Linked DNA regions of Desulfurobacterium sp. TC5-1. The protein of the gene in region 2 interacts with the protein of the main gene of each other region in a pairwise test. Links are inferred from orthologs where the notes say so. Each region holds a gene or a part of one and is shown on either strand. Other genes may lie near its edges. The genes, in order: rlmN and ftsZ.

Region 1 (6,578 bases), 490 kb from region 2 along the record:
TGTGAGACACATTTATGTAAACGGGGTATCTAAACTTTCCGAGTATTTCTCTATATTCTCTGAGCTTATCAAGAACTTTAAGATCACATTCAACGCTCAGATTGTTTTCGTACAGTTCATTTACAAAGTATCCCGCTGGAATAATTTTCCCTCCGTCTCTCACTCTCATAAGGGCTTCGAAATGTTCAAGCTTTCCTGATAGCAGGTTTACTATTGGCTGGAAAAATATGTCTATTTTATTTTCATGGAGACTTTTTACAATTAATTTGAGTTTTTGGCGCTTTTTGATGATAATTTTTTCGATACCGCTGATACTATTAAGAGCAACTTTCTTTTCGTTTGTGAAAGATAGTCTGCTTTTCATAAGAAGTAGAACTGATATTAGATCAGAGACGGTGCTGAATTCTTCCTTCTTTAGAAATACTGAAATCAATATTGTGCTTATTGGGATTTTATCTTCCAGCATTTCTATCTCAAAATCGGTAAGCATATTTAGAATTTTCTTTTCAATTTTTCTTATTTCTTCTTTGGCAAAGCCGTTTTTGAATACTGTTACTATGTTGCCATCAGATATTGCAAAGGATTCGGCGCCAAACATGCTGAGAAATTTTTTGATTTTTGATTCCAGCCTTCCTGATATAATGATAGCTGTTTCTATACCGTATATTTTGACTATTTCGTCAAAATTAGATATTGAAATAAGGGTAATAAAAGTTCTATCACTCTTTGCCACTTCACCAATTAAAGAGGAGGCGAATTCTTTTATGCTTTTTATTTTTTCTCTTCCGAACTCTTTTATTATTTCAGTAACTTCTGTGAAGATTTCAACTATGAATCCATTTTCCCTGAAACATTCTATGAGGTAATCTCTATCTTTGTCATGCACTTTTATCGTTCTGAGGACCGTACAGGAATCTCTGTGCTCTTTCATTAGAAGTTTTACAGGACATATTAATCTTTTTTCCTCGAAGCAGGAATGATTTGAGCCAAATATCAGATTGTAGCAGTGTTTTGCTTTTTTGAGTTGGTTCTTATTGAATAATGATTTTAGGGCAGAATTGCAGTAGGCTATCTCTCCATCATTTTTTAGTATTAATACGGGCTTTTTTAATTTTTCCCACACAGAGAAAAGGCCTTTTTCCATTTTCCCCTCGGTCATTAAGTTTTAGTTTATTATACAAAAGATGATAAAAGAAATTATATTTTTAATAATCGTATTTACTGTGGTTTTTATGCTGGTATTGCCATAAAAGAACACTAATTTTCAAATAGAGCGATGTTTTTGAAATTAACGGTTTATGTATAATTTGTTGAATTTCAACGTTAAGGAGACAAAAATGGTTTATACCGTTCATGGATGGTCATTTGACGGGAACATCTGGTTAAATACACCTTTTTCGAACGGCATTCATTTCGAACTTCCAGGGCATGGAGATTCAGATTTTGAAATTACTGACATCTTTGAACTGGCTAAAATTTTAGGTGAACGGATGCATAAAGGTTCTATTTTGGTTGGATGGTCAATAGGTGCTTCCATTGCTACGCTGATAGCTGCCTTTTTTCCAGGAAAAATAGAAAGGTTAATTCTCTATTCACCAACTCCGTTATTTTGCGGTCTCTCTCAACCACAGGTTGTCTGTGTACGGTTTCTGAAACGTTTAAGAAGAGATTTCGAAGGTACTGTTAACTGGTTCAGAAAAGAGTGTGGTTTTAAGGGTGATTATCCGTTGCCTGAAAGGGAAAAAGCAGTCGCCGTGCTTGAAAGTTATATGAAGACAGATCTGAGGGCAATTCTTCCTGATTTATCTGTTAAAACGGAGATAGTTGTAGGTTTGAAAGATGAGATAACGAAACCTGAAGGTGCTTTTAGCTTTTTTTCTCTTCTTCCTTCATCTAATCTTGAAATTCATCCATTAAAATCTCACTTTCTCTTTTAAAGTATAAATTTTTTTTGAAACTTTTGCACTGGAGCAGAAATGAAAAAAGTTGCTTTTTACACGTTAGGTTGTAAGATGAACTTTCACGAAACCGCTTTTATAGAGGAAGCTTTCAGGAAAGCAGGCTATACGATTGTTTCCTTTAATGATGTTGCTGATATCTATGTGATAAATACCTGCACCGTTACCGTATCTGCCGATGCGAAGTCGAGGAAGGCTATTAGAAAGGCTAAGAATAGAAATCCTGAAGCAACGGTAGTCGTTACCGGTTGTTACAGTGAAGTTTATCCGGAAGCTGTTGCCAGGATGAAAGAGGTTGACATAGTTACGGGAAATGTTGAGAAATTTAACTTAATTGGCATAGTTGAAAGAGGTGAAAAGGGTGTTTTTGTAAGGGGTGTATGGAACGTTAATAAATTTCAACCATTAATGAACCTTGATTACGGTAGGAAAAGCCGTGCTTTTCTCAAGATTCAGCAGGGTTGTGAATCGTTCTGTTCTTACTGCATAATTCCTAAAGCCCGTGGAAGGATGCTCAGTGAAAGACCTGAAAAAGTCATTGATCACGTGAAGATGCTAACAGATGCTGGATATTCAGAGATAGTTTTGACAGGTACGCATCTTGGAGCTTACGGGAGAGAGCTTGGCGATGTAACGCTTGCTGATCTTCTCGAAAAGCTTGTCCAGATTCCCGGTGACTTCTGGATAAGGTTGAGTTCTATAGAACCTCAGGAATTTTCGGATAAGCTTTTGGAGGTTCTTACAGGTAGTGACAAGGTGGCTCCTCACTTTCACATTCCACTTCAGAGTGGAAGTGACAGGATTTTAGAGAAAATGGGTAGAAAGTACACGACTTCTTACTACGGAGCGTTGATTGAGAAGTTAGTTAATCTTAAAAGGGATGTCTGTATTGGAACGGATGTTATGGTCGGTTTTCCAGGTGAAACAGAAGAAGACTTTCAGAATATGAAGAAGTTTATAGAAGACCTGCCTTTTGGGTATCTTCACGTCTTTTCTTACTCGCCAAGGGAGGGAACGAAGGCAGCTCTTATGAAGAATGATGTTCCACCAGTTGAGAAAAAGAGGCGATCAAAGGAGCTTATAGCTTTAAGTGAAGAGAAAAGTTTGCAGTTTCGCAAAAGTTTTGTCGGAAAAAAGTTAAGGGCCGTTTCTCTAAACAGGTCTGATAAAAATGTTGTTCTTACGGGGAATTACATTCAGATAGAGGTTGACAGAAGACCATCTTCTAAGTTTGTTGATGTGGTGCTTGAAGATGTTGGAAGAAAAAGAGAGGATAACATTGGCGTTATTGCGTAACCTTTTTTTCTTTTCCTCTTAACATTCCGCATGCGGCTGATATATCCTGACCTCTTGAATCTCTTATAAATGTGGCGATTCCTCTGTTCCACAGTACTTTCTGAAAGGCTTCAATCTTTTCCCTTGGTGGTGTTTTAAATGGTGAGCCCGGGTACGGGTTGAAAGGAATGAGGTTTATCTTGACGGGGATTCCTCTAACAAGGTTTGCAAGCCTTTCAGCATCTTTTAAAGAGTCGTTTACACCTTCAAGCATCAGGTATTCGATCATTATTCTCCTAACGTTATCGGCAGGATACTTCCTCAGTTCTTTCATTATCTCTTTTATAGAATACTTCTTGTTCAACGGTATTAGGTTTTCTCTTGTCTTTTCGTCTGTTGCATGGAGGGAGAGGGCAAGTTTAACTTTTGGAAGCTCTTTTGCCATTTTTCTTATTCCCGGAATAATTCCGCAGGTTGAAACGGTTATTTTTCTCGTTGAAAGGCCAACCATTCTGTCGTCTGTGAGTATTTGAATACTCTTTCTCACATTTTCAAAGTTAAGCAGCGGTTCCCCCATTCCCATGAAAACCACGTTAGATATGCGGTTTTCTATCCCGATATCTCTTTGAACAGAAATATACTGATCGACAATTTCTGAAGCGGTAAGATTCCTTGTGAAACCATCCTTTGCGGTGAAGCAGAACTTGCATCCTATTGGACAGCCCACCTGTGTGGATACACATATAGTATTCCAGTCTCTCTCAGGAATGAAAACCGTTTCAATGCGGTTGCCGTCTTTTAATTCAAAAAGGTATTTTATCGTTCCATCCTTTGAAACTTCTTTGTTGACAATTTTAAGGTTGTAAATTTCTGCCTTTTCTTTTAGTAGCTCTCTTCCTTCTTTTGATATATCAGTCATTTCGTCAAATGAGGTTGCGAGCTTTTTGTAAAGCCACCTTGCTATTTGAGATGCTCTATACTTTTTAAATTCAATTGAAAGGACAAACTCTTGAAGTTCAGGGAAGGTAAGGGATTTAATGTCGGTCACTCTCTTTCTCCCTGTATTCCTGGTGTATTTTGTATGTTTTGTAAAGTCCCCAGGCGGTGGATGTGAAGAGAGCAAAGCCTATAATAACGGTAAGACCAAGGCTTATCCAGGCCATTTAAGACTCCTGATTTCGTTTAAACTGGAATGTATTCCGGCTTAAAAGTAGTGTCAACCTTGTTGAGAAGTTGACTTTGGAAGCTTTTATTTTTTATACTTAACGAATAGTGAATCACGGTTCAATGGAGAGGGATATGAAATTGAAAAGATTTGTGCCGTTTCTGATTTTGATGGTTGTTTTTACAGTGTCATGTTCTCCTTTTCAGAAGGCAGAAAAGAATGTTTACGTTAGCGGTAGGATAGAAGGAGATGAGATAGACGTTGGAACAAAAGTACCCGGAAGGGTGGCAAGGGTTTTTGTTCATGAAGGCGATGATGTTGAGAAGGGTGAGACGCTTGCGGTTCTTGATTCTAAAGCTGTTCTTGCAAAGGTTGCCCAGGCTGAGGCTGCTCTAAAAGCTGCAGAAAAGGCAGCTCAGGCAAAAGAGGAAGAGGTAAAGGTTTACAAAAAACGTCTTAGCGCCCTTATCGATAAGAGGAAATCTCTGAAAAAACAGTTGGATTTCCAGCTTAAAATAGCCCGGGAAAAGAAAGATATTGCAGTCAGAGATGTTTCTTTAGCTGAAGAGGCGTTGAAGAAGGCTAAGGCTGTTTATGAAAGGGCTAAAGCTGATTATGAAAGGTTCAAAAAACTCTATGAGAAGAAAATAATTCCCCGTTCTGAGTTTGATAAGGCTGAGATGGCTTTTAAGGTTTCTATGGCAGACTTTGAGAGTGCAAAAGAAAACCTTGCAAAGGCTGAAAAGGCTGTAAAGATAGCTCAAGCCGGTATTGAAATTGTGAAGAGCAAGTATAACGATATCTCTTCTCTTGAAAATGAGATTAAAGCACTTGAAGCTACTGTGAGAGCGAAGGAAAAGGAATATCTTGCCTTTCTTGATAGGGTGAATCAGGCAGAAGCAGTTGTTGAGGAGGCAAAAGCCCACCTATCTGATACTGTGATAAAAGCGCCTGTTAATGGAACTGTCACTGTAAAGTACGTTAACGTTGGTGAAGTTGTTCCTGCAGGATTTCGTCTCTTTTCAATAGTCAACATGGATGAACTTTACCTTAAAGGTTTTATTCCCGAAAAACAGGTTGGACTTATACACCTGAAACAGCCAGCTTATGTTGAGGTTGATGCTTATCCGAACAGAAAGTTTCCTGCGTACGTAAGTTACGTTGCGCAGAAAGCGGAATTCACACCTAAAGAGGTCCAGACAAAAGAAGAAAGGGTAAAGGAAGTGTTTGGTGTTAAGCTTAAATTGAAGTCAAATCCAGGCCATGTTCTAAAGCCCGGTATGCCTGCTGACGGATACATAGAGATTGAACGATGAATGTTGTTGAAGTTAAGGATTTAAAGAAGACCTACAATAAGGGAAAGACTTTAGCTGTTGATGGTATCTCTTTCACAGTTAGAAAACAGGATATTTACATATTTGTTGGTCCTGACGGTGCCGGCAAATCTTCAACGCTGAAAGTTATTGCCGGTGTTCTTGAGTATGATGAAGGTGAAGTCAGGCTGTTTGGCAGGGATATAAAAAGGGAAAGTGTTGTTGAAAGGTTAAAAGATAAAATAGCTTTTATGCCTCAAGGCTTAGGATTAAACCTTTACCACACTCTATCTGTTGAGGAAAACATAGACTTTTTTGCTGACCTTCACGATATTCCAGAAGATATCAGGGAAAAGCGAAAGGAGCTTCTCTTAAAGACGACAGGACTTTTACCATTTAAAGATAGGGAAGCTGGAAAGCTGTCAGGTGGTATGATGCAGAAACTTGGAATCTGTTGCAGCCTTATTCACACGCCGGAAATTATCATCCTTGATGAACCAACAACCGGTGTTGACCCTGTCTCAAGACGGGAACTGTGGAAACTTATCTACAACTTTGTGAAAAACGAGGGGATAACCGCCGTAATTTCCACGTCTTACCTTGATGAGGCAGAAAGGAGCACTGTTCTTTCCATAATGAAAAGCGGAAAGATTATTGCCACTGCCACGCCGGAGGCATTGTTTGAAGAGCGGTTGACCGTTTTTGAGGCTGAAGGGAAGGAAGTTGAGAAGGCTTATGAAGTTGCCTGGAAGTTTTACAAGGTTCCGCGACTTAAAGGAAACGTTTTAAGGTTCGTTGCTGAAAGAGACCCTGTGGAGTTGGAGGGGCTGGATGTTACGGTAAAGCAGGTTGAACCGAGTGTTGAAG
Region 2 (6,747 bases):
AGTAGAGAGGCTGTTATGGCGTCATTTAGAAGAGTCGTTGAATTTTTAAAAACAGTAGTTCCCGAAGGAATGCAGGATTCCTGGGATAACAGCGGTATTCAGATAGGTTTTGAGAAAGAGGTAAACAGGATACTTTTTGCACTATCTATCAGCGATTCTGTTGTTAAAGAGGCAGTGGAAAAAAAGGTGGATATGATTATTACTCATCATCCGGTTACAATTTCCCCTGTTAAATTTATTGATGAAAGCAGTGTTCCAGAAAAGTTTTACCTCACTCTAATAAAAGAAGGTATCCCTGTTTATTCGATGCATACCAATCTTGATGTTTCTCCTTTCGGCCCAACGGCTATTATTGCAGAGAAAATGGGGCTTAAGAATACAATGCCCCTTGTTGTTCAACAGGGTGTACCCCCTTACGGTCTTGTGGGTGAGATTGAGCCAATACCTCAAAAGGAATTGGTGAAGAGGTTATGTAATTTCCTTCCCCTTGATGTTCGTAGGGTTATCAATTATGAGCCGGAAAAGGTTGTCAGGAAAGTTTCTGTCTGCTCCGGAAGTGGCGGTTCTCTTATTGAGAATGCCGCAGCTGTGAGTGAGTTTTATGTTACAGGTGATGTGAAGTATCACGATGCTGAACTTGCAGTTATGTTAGGACTTACCGTTTTTGATGCGGGTCATTTTGGAACGGAAAAGCTTTTTAGTGAAAAAATTATTAAAGCCTTGAAAGAACGATTTCCCGAAATAACTTTCCTCGATGCTGAATCTGAAAAATCGCCGTTTGAGGTGTCCGATGAACGTATCTACCGTTCTTGATAAGCTTTTAGAACTTCAGAATGTTGAAATTGAAATTCTAAGAGAAAGGAATCATTTAAGTCAGTTAAAGAAAAGAAAAAGAGATCTGTTAAAGAAGCAGGAAGAGTTTAGAAAAAGACTTTTTTTGTTAGAAGACAGAATTAACAGAGTCAGGGCAGAGATAGAGGATTTAAAGAATTTTGTCCTTTACAAGCAGGATAGATTAAAGGGGCTTCAAAAACAGAGGGAACATGCTACAAGCAGGAAGAGTTTTAAAGAGATTCTCAGACAGATAGCCAAGACTGAAGATGAGATAATAAGGGCGAATTCGGAACTTGCCAGATTGCAGGTAGAGCTTGATGAGCTTGTTGAAGAGTCAAAGACGGAAAGGAAATTTTTGAAAGAGGCTATTGAAAAGACGGAAGGAGAGTTAAAGGAAACAGAGAGAAGTATTAAAGAGCAGAAAGAGCGGATTTCAGAACTTGAGAATAAGGCTCTTTCTATTAGAGAAACGTTGCCCGATGATGTATGCAGAGAGTATGAAAACCTTAAGGAAAAATACAACGGCCTTGTCTTTTCTGATATATCTTCTGGTGCCTGTGAAGGGTGTGGTATGGCCTATTCATCTGCAGAATTTGCCTCTCTTTTAAGAGAGCTTGAACCCGGAAGGACAAGGTGTCCCTATTGTGGAAGGTTTGTAATAAAGCTTAGGTAATTATTTGCACAGTCCGCACGCTTTGCACCCTTTAAAGCAAACAGGTGAAGGTTCACCTGTGTATATTTTTTGATACTCTTTCCATAGATAGTTTCTCTTTATTCCGCTGTCGACGATTTCCCAGGGGAAGAGTTCGTCCTTTTCTCGTTCTCTCGTGTAAAGGTTGTCAATTTTCAGGTTTAACTCTTTAAGCGCTCTTTTAAAGTTAAGGCTATTCTTTACCGTATTTATTGCTGCTATTCCGATTCTGTCATCGCCCCGAGAAATTACTGCCTGAATAATAGCGTTTCTTGTGTTTTCAAACGTGAATTCAACGTTAGGTATCTTTTTGATCAGTTTTCCTAAGTTTCGTATCTTTTTGTCTATCTGGCTTTTAAGTGGCATTCCAAACCACTGCATTGGCGTAAATGGTTTGGGTATTACGGGGTTTACGCTTAAACTTATCTTTCCTGTTCTTTTCCGTTCTTTCCAGAATTCCATGGCTATCTTTCTGAATTCTGATGTCATTGAGGCTATTGCTTCTATGTCCTCTTCTGTTTCATTTGGAATTCCTATAAGAAAGTAAAGTTTGAGATTTTCAACTCCGTTTTCAAAGAGTTTCCTGCAGAATTTGAAAAATTCCCGGTCTGTCACTTTTTTATTCAGTGCCATTCGCTTTTCTTCTCTTCCAGCTTCTGGCGCAATGGTTACCGTTTTCTGCCGTGATTCTTTTACTATCTTTAACACGTAATCTAAAGTTGAAGAGACTCTCAGGGACGAAAAGGAGGCCTTCATGTTGTATTTTTTTAGGATAGCATAGAGTTTTTCCATTTCTGAGTAATCGGTTACAGCTGTTCCTATCAGTCCAACTCTGTTCGTTATTCTTGATGCTGCAATGATTTCTTTTTCTACGAGTTCTATCTCTTTTTCTCTATATGGAAGTCCCATTGCCTGGGCAACACAGAAGCGACACTTTTCAGGACAGCCTCTGCTTAACTCTATGAGAACCATGTTTTTGAAGGCGGTTTCTTCTGTTATGAAGCAGGAGCATGAGAGGCGTTTTGAATACTCTTTTGACCGGAATATCTTTTTGACGGCGCCTTTAAAGTCCTCTACCCGGTCATTTTTGTACTTGAAAGAGTAGTTTTGAGAAACGATGATGTTGTCAAACTCAGACATGATTCCAATTAATTGTTTTTTATTTTTTTTGCCTGCAAGTTTTCTGAATATATTTTCTATTCTCTCTTCTGCTTCGCCTAAGTATATTATGTCAAATAGTGGCAGGAAGGGAGCGGGATTGTAGAAAACGCCTATACCACCAGCAAAGATTAAGGGTGCTTCTTCTCTTTTTTCTCTGTCCGGTTCTATTTTCCAGTTTGTAAGTGTTTTTATTACGTCAAATAGATGTTCCTCGTATGTTATTGAGAATGCTAAAATGTCAAACTCTTTAAAAGGTTTGTCAAGAAAAAAACTGGTCCTGTGAGAGCCAAATCCAATATCACATGAGATACCGTCGATAGCGTTGAGGTTGGAATAGATGTTGGAAAGGGCAAGGCTTGAAAATCCTGAAAAAGCATCGCCCGGATAGATAAGACAAACCTGCAGGTCTGTCTTTTTGACCTGCAGGTGATTACATAAAGCGTTTAACTCAATCACTCTTCGTCTTTAAGTTGTTCTAAAAGACTTGCTATGTCAATGTTTAAATCTATGATTTCTTCTTCAGGTTCTCTTTTACTTCCAAATGATGTGGAAGTGGTTGCTGCCGTGAATCCTGGTGGGAATGTAGGCCTTCCTTTTTCATCAAATCCGGTTGCTATTACAGTAACCTGTATAGAATCTTCAAGGGATTCATCGAGGGTTACACCAAAGTAGAAGTTTGTATCATCCCTCTTTGCTCTCTCTTTAATAAGTCCTGCAGCAGCGTAAGCTTCGTCAAGTGTAAGATCTGTTCCACCTGTTATGTTTACAAGAATTCTGCTTGCTCCTTCAACTTGAACGTTTTCAAGAAGCGGGTTATCAATTGCCTTTCTTGCAGCTGTAAGTGCTCTGTCTTCTCCACTTGCTTCACCTGTTCCCATCAACGCGTAACCACCGCTGTGCATTACAGCTTTTACGTCTGCAAAGTCAAGGTTTATGAGTCCAGGTCTTGTTATGACTTCTGTTATGCCTTTAACAGCTTGGTAGAGAACGTTGTCTGCAAGTTTAAATGCGTTAAGTATGCTCATATCTTTTGGTGCAACTGTTAAAAGTTTTTGGTTAGGAACAACCATAAGTGTATCAACAAACTCCTTCAGTCTTCTTATGCCCTGCTCTGCGTATTCGTGGCGTTTTCTTCCTTCAAAGTCGAAAGGTCTTGTCACTACGCCAACAGTGAGGATGCCCATGTCTTTTGCTATTTTTGCAACTATTGGCGCTGCACCTGTTCCTGTTCCACCGCCCATTCCTGCGGTGATAAACACCATATCTGCACCTTCAAGGACCTCTCTTATTTTTGGTTCGTCTTCAAGTGCCGCCTGCTCGCCGATTTCAGGCTTTCCACCGGCGCCTAACCCTTTTGTTAACTTCTCACCTATTTGAACTTTTATAGGTATTGGTGATTTTGAAAGAACCTGGGCATCTGTATTAACAACGACGAAATCAACGCCTTCTATACCGTTCTCAAACATTCGTGATACGGCGTTGCCACCACCGCCTCCCACACCTATTACCTTTATAACTGGTCCTAAGAAGCTTTCTTCTGCTATGTCAAACATCTAAAACCTCCACTTTGTGTTCTTGTCATCTCTATATTAGTTGATCAATAAGCCTTTTTACCCAACCAAACACGCCTGCTTCGTGGCTTTTTGGAATTATATCGTCTTTCACTTCGAAGAGTTTTCCTTCCGGTTTTCTTGTTGCAGCTATGTAGTTTATAGCTCCGATGACAGGTGTTAGTGAGAGATCCGTAACGTTGTAATCGGGGCTGCATATCTCTACAGGTGCTTTAAAGATTTTCTTTGTAAGGACATCTATATCCTTAAGTTTGGCCAGTCCTCCGGTGAGATAGATTTTGTTGAGATTAACTACCATTGATGGATCAGTGTTTTCAAGCTCCGTTTTAATGTCTTTTAAAATTTTTCGCAGTCTTATCTGTACGAGAGCCGGAATTACAATTTTTGGAAGCTTGGCCAATTTGCCACCTATAGAAATTGTGATGTATTCGTTTTGAGGAACTTTAAGTGCGTATGCGCTTCCATGTTCAAAAAATAACTTTTCGATTTCCTTCTTGTTAAGTTTCAACTTGCTGATTATGAATTTTATTATGTCGTTTCCACCGTCAGGGATATACTTGTTAAAAACAGGTTTGTCTTCTCTAAAGTAGAAGTATTCAGTGGTACCTGCTCCCATGTATATAAAAAGGTTGTTGTTAAAGTAGATGTTTTCCTTGCCTTTTATTCCGTAAAAGGCTGCAAGGGACTGCAGTATCAGACTATTAAGTTTTATCCCGCAATCTTTTAAGAGTTCTTCTATCGTTCTTTTTGTGTGTTTTGTTACAAGAACGATGAGGGCTTTCATTGCAAGTTCTCTTCCACTATGTCCGACAGGATTTTGGATGCCGGTAAGATTTTCTATTATAAATTCTTGGGGTATTATGTGCATTGTTTCATAATGTTGTTTTACGGGTGGGCCTTTTTTTTCCATAAGTTCCCTTTCTGCTTTGTTTTTGAGATCATTAACATCCTTGAATTGGATTGTTTGAATACCGGGAAAGTTTATCTTTGCCTCTATTTTGTAGCTGAGTGTGTGGGTACCTGAAATGATAACGTAAGCTTCATTTGGCAGTGTGGTAGAGGCTTCTATCTTGAGTTTGTTAAGAACTGCATTAAGGGCATCTTTAACCGATACAACGCTTGAAATGTTTCCACTTTTAATTCCTTTTGAAGGAACAGATGCCATAGCTATTATTTTTTTGTTGCCTTTTCTATCTATAACACCAAGTGTGGCCCTTATGTAGCTTGTTCCTAAATCTATGGTAAGGATTTTTTCTTCAATCATTTTTCCTCCCCTTCTCAATCAGAAGGCCTGAGAATCTTAAATCGTAGTAGCCGGAATATGGCCTGGATAGAATTTTAAACAATTTTTGGAAATTCTGCCAGCTATTTTCACCGTTTCCAAGGAAAACGATTATTTTATGCTGGGGGTAAAGTAATTTTATACCTGTATCTGTCAGTAAAATTTCCGGTTTCTCTTTAATGGGATTTTTAGATGAAATGTATTGAGTTATAAGGGAAATTTCAAGTAAGATATTTTCCGTAACTTTTGGAAATCCTTTAGAGTCCTTTATAAAAAAAGGAGTTTTCCCTTTGTAAAAAAAGGTTTGATTTTGGGAACAGAGTTTTTTATCCTTTCCGAGGATGTAACCATTTTCTCCCACGTTAAAGGCCTCGTTTTTAGAGATGATACATAACTTTACAGGTTCTTCTTCAATATTGATTGTTAAAGTTCCTTTGATAAAAGAGATATCTACCTTTCTTACCCAGGGAAGTGAGCTTATAAAAGAAGTCAAATCTTTTATTTTGTTCTCATCATAGGGAGAATTTATTAATATCTGTCCGGTCAGCATATCTGTTATTTTGCTTCCCCATAGATTTTTGTCAAGTTTTATTCTGACCCTTTCAATTTTCATTGGTGAATAGATGAAGAGGATTAGACCGGAAAGTAGAATTAATATAAAGAAAATTATAAATAGTGGCCTCTTCATCCTTTTAGGATTTCCTCAATCAGTTTTTCAAATGTTATGCCGGCAGCAGCGGCAGATTTTGGCAGTAAACTTCTCTCTGTCATGCCGGGAATTGTGTTAACTTCAAGGATGTACGGAACATTCATTTCATCAAGTCTGAGATCTATCCTGATGGCTCCGCGGCACTCTAAAATGCGAAATATTTTTTCAGCCAACTTATTTATTTTTTTAGCTGTTTTTTCTGGAATTCTGGCAGGTACTTCATATTTTGTTGTATGTTTTTTATATTTTGCTTCATAGTCGTAAAAACCTCCTTCGGGGATAACTTCAACGATTGGAAGAGCCTTTCCATTCAGCACCGGGATTGTCAGTTCTCTCCCTTCTATAAACTCTTCAATGAGAATTTTTGTGTCATACTTAAATGCAATTTCAACTGCTTTTTCAAGCTCTTCTTCTGTTTTAACGACAGATATGCCTACCGTTGAGCCTGTTCTTGCCGGTTTTACGACGCACGGTATCTCCATCCAGTCAACTTCCTCTT

The links.
Region 1: the proteins of ftsZ (region 2) and rlmN interact in binary tests that used the Escherichia coli proteins (3 or more experiments, as listed by UniProt). The link is inferred for Desulfurobacterium sp. TC5-1 from one-to-one orthologs.

What each region holds. Positions count from the first base shown.
Region 1 is NZ_ATXC01000001.1:505,734-512,311, forward strand. What follows is about bases 2,263-5,084. They hold rlmN (23S rRNA (adenine(2503)-C(2))-methyltransferase RlmN), read right to left. Parts: upstream 4,282-5,084; coding sequence 3,244-4,281; downstream 2,263-3,243. Other genes in these bases: mtaB (tRNA (N(6)-L-threonylcarbamoyladenosine(37)-C(2))-methylthiotransferase MtaB), read left to right, coding at 2,263-3,254; H153_RS10255 (hypothetical protein), read right to left, coding at 4,268-4,396; H153_RS09815 (HlyD family secretion protein), read left to right, coding at 4,533-5,084. In the rest of the region: H153_RS0102495 (EAL domain-containing protein), read right to left, coding at 1-1,144; H153_RS0102500 (alpha/beta hydrolase), read left to right, coding at 1,338-1,937; more of mtaB, read left to right, coding at 1,977-2,262; more of H153_RS09815, read left to right, coding at 5,085-5,714; H153_RS0102525 (ATP-binding cassette domain-containing protein), read left to right, coding at 5,711-6,578.
Region 2 is NZ_ATXC01000001.1:1,001,229-1,007,975, reverse strand. What follows is about bases 2,190-5,180. They hold ftsZ (cell division protein FtsZ), read right to left. Parts: upstream 4,240-5,180; coding sequence 3,139-4,239; downstream 2,190-3,138. Other genes in these bases: H153_RS0105140 (cell division FtsA domain-containing protein), read right to left, coding at 4,271-5,180; H153_RS0105150 (radical SAM protein), read right to left, coding at 2,190-3,142. In the rest of the region: hisE (phosphoribosyl-ATP diphosphatase), read left to right, coding at 1-5; H153_RS0105160 (Nif3-like dinuclear metal center hexameric protein), read left to right, coding at 16-813; H153_RS0105155 (hypothetical protein), read left to right, coding at 791-1,507; more of H153_RS0105150, read right to left, coding at 1,508-2,189; more of H153_RS0105140, read right to left, coding at 5,181-5,521; H153_RS0105135 (hypothetical protein), read right to left, coding at 5,514-6,227; H153_RS0105130 (D-alanine--D-alanine ligase), read right to left, coding at 6,224-6,747. UniProt on the Escherichia coli protein: Essential cell division protein that forms a contractile ring structure (Z ring) at the future cell division site. The regulation of the ring assembly controls the timing and the location of cell division.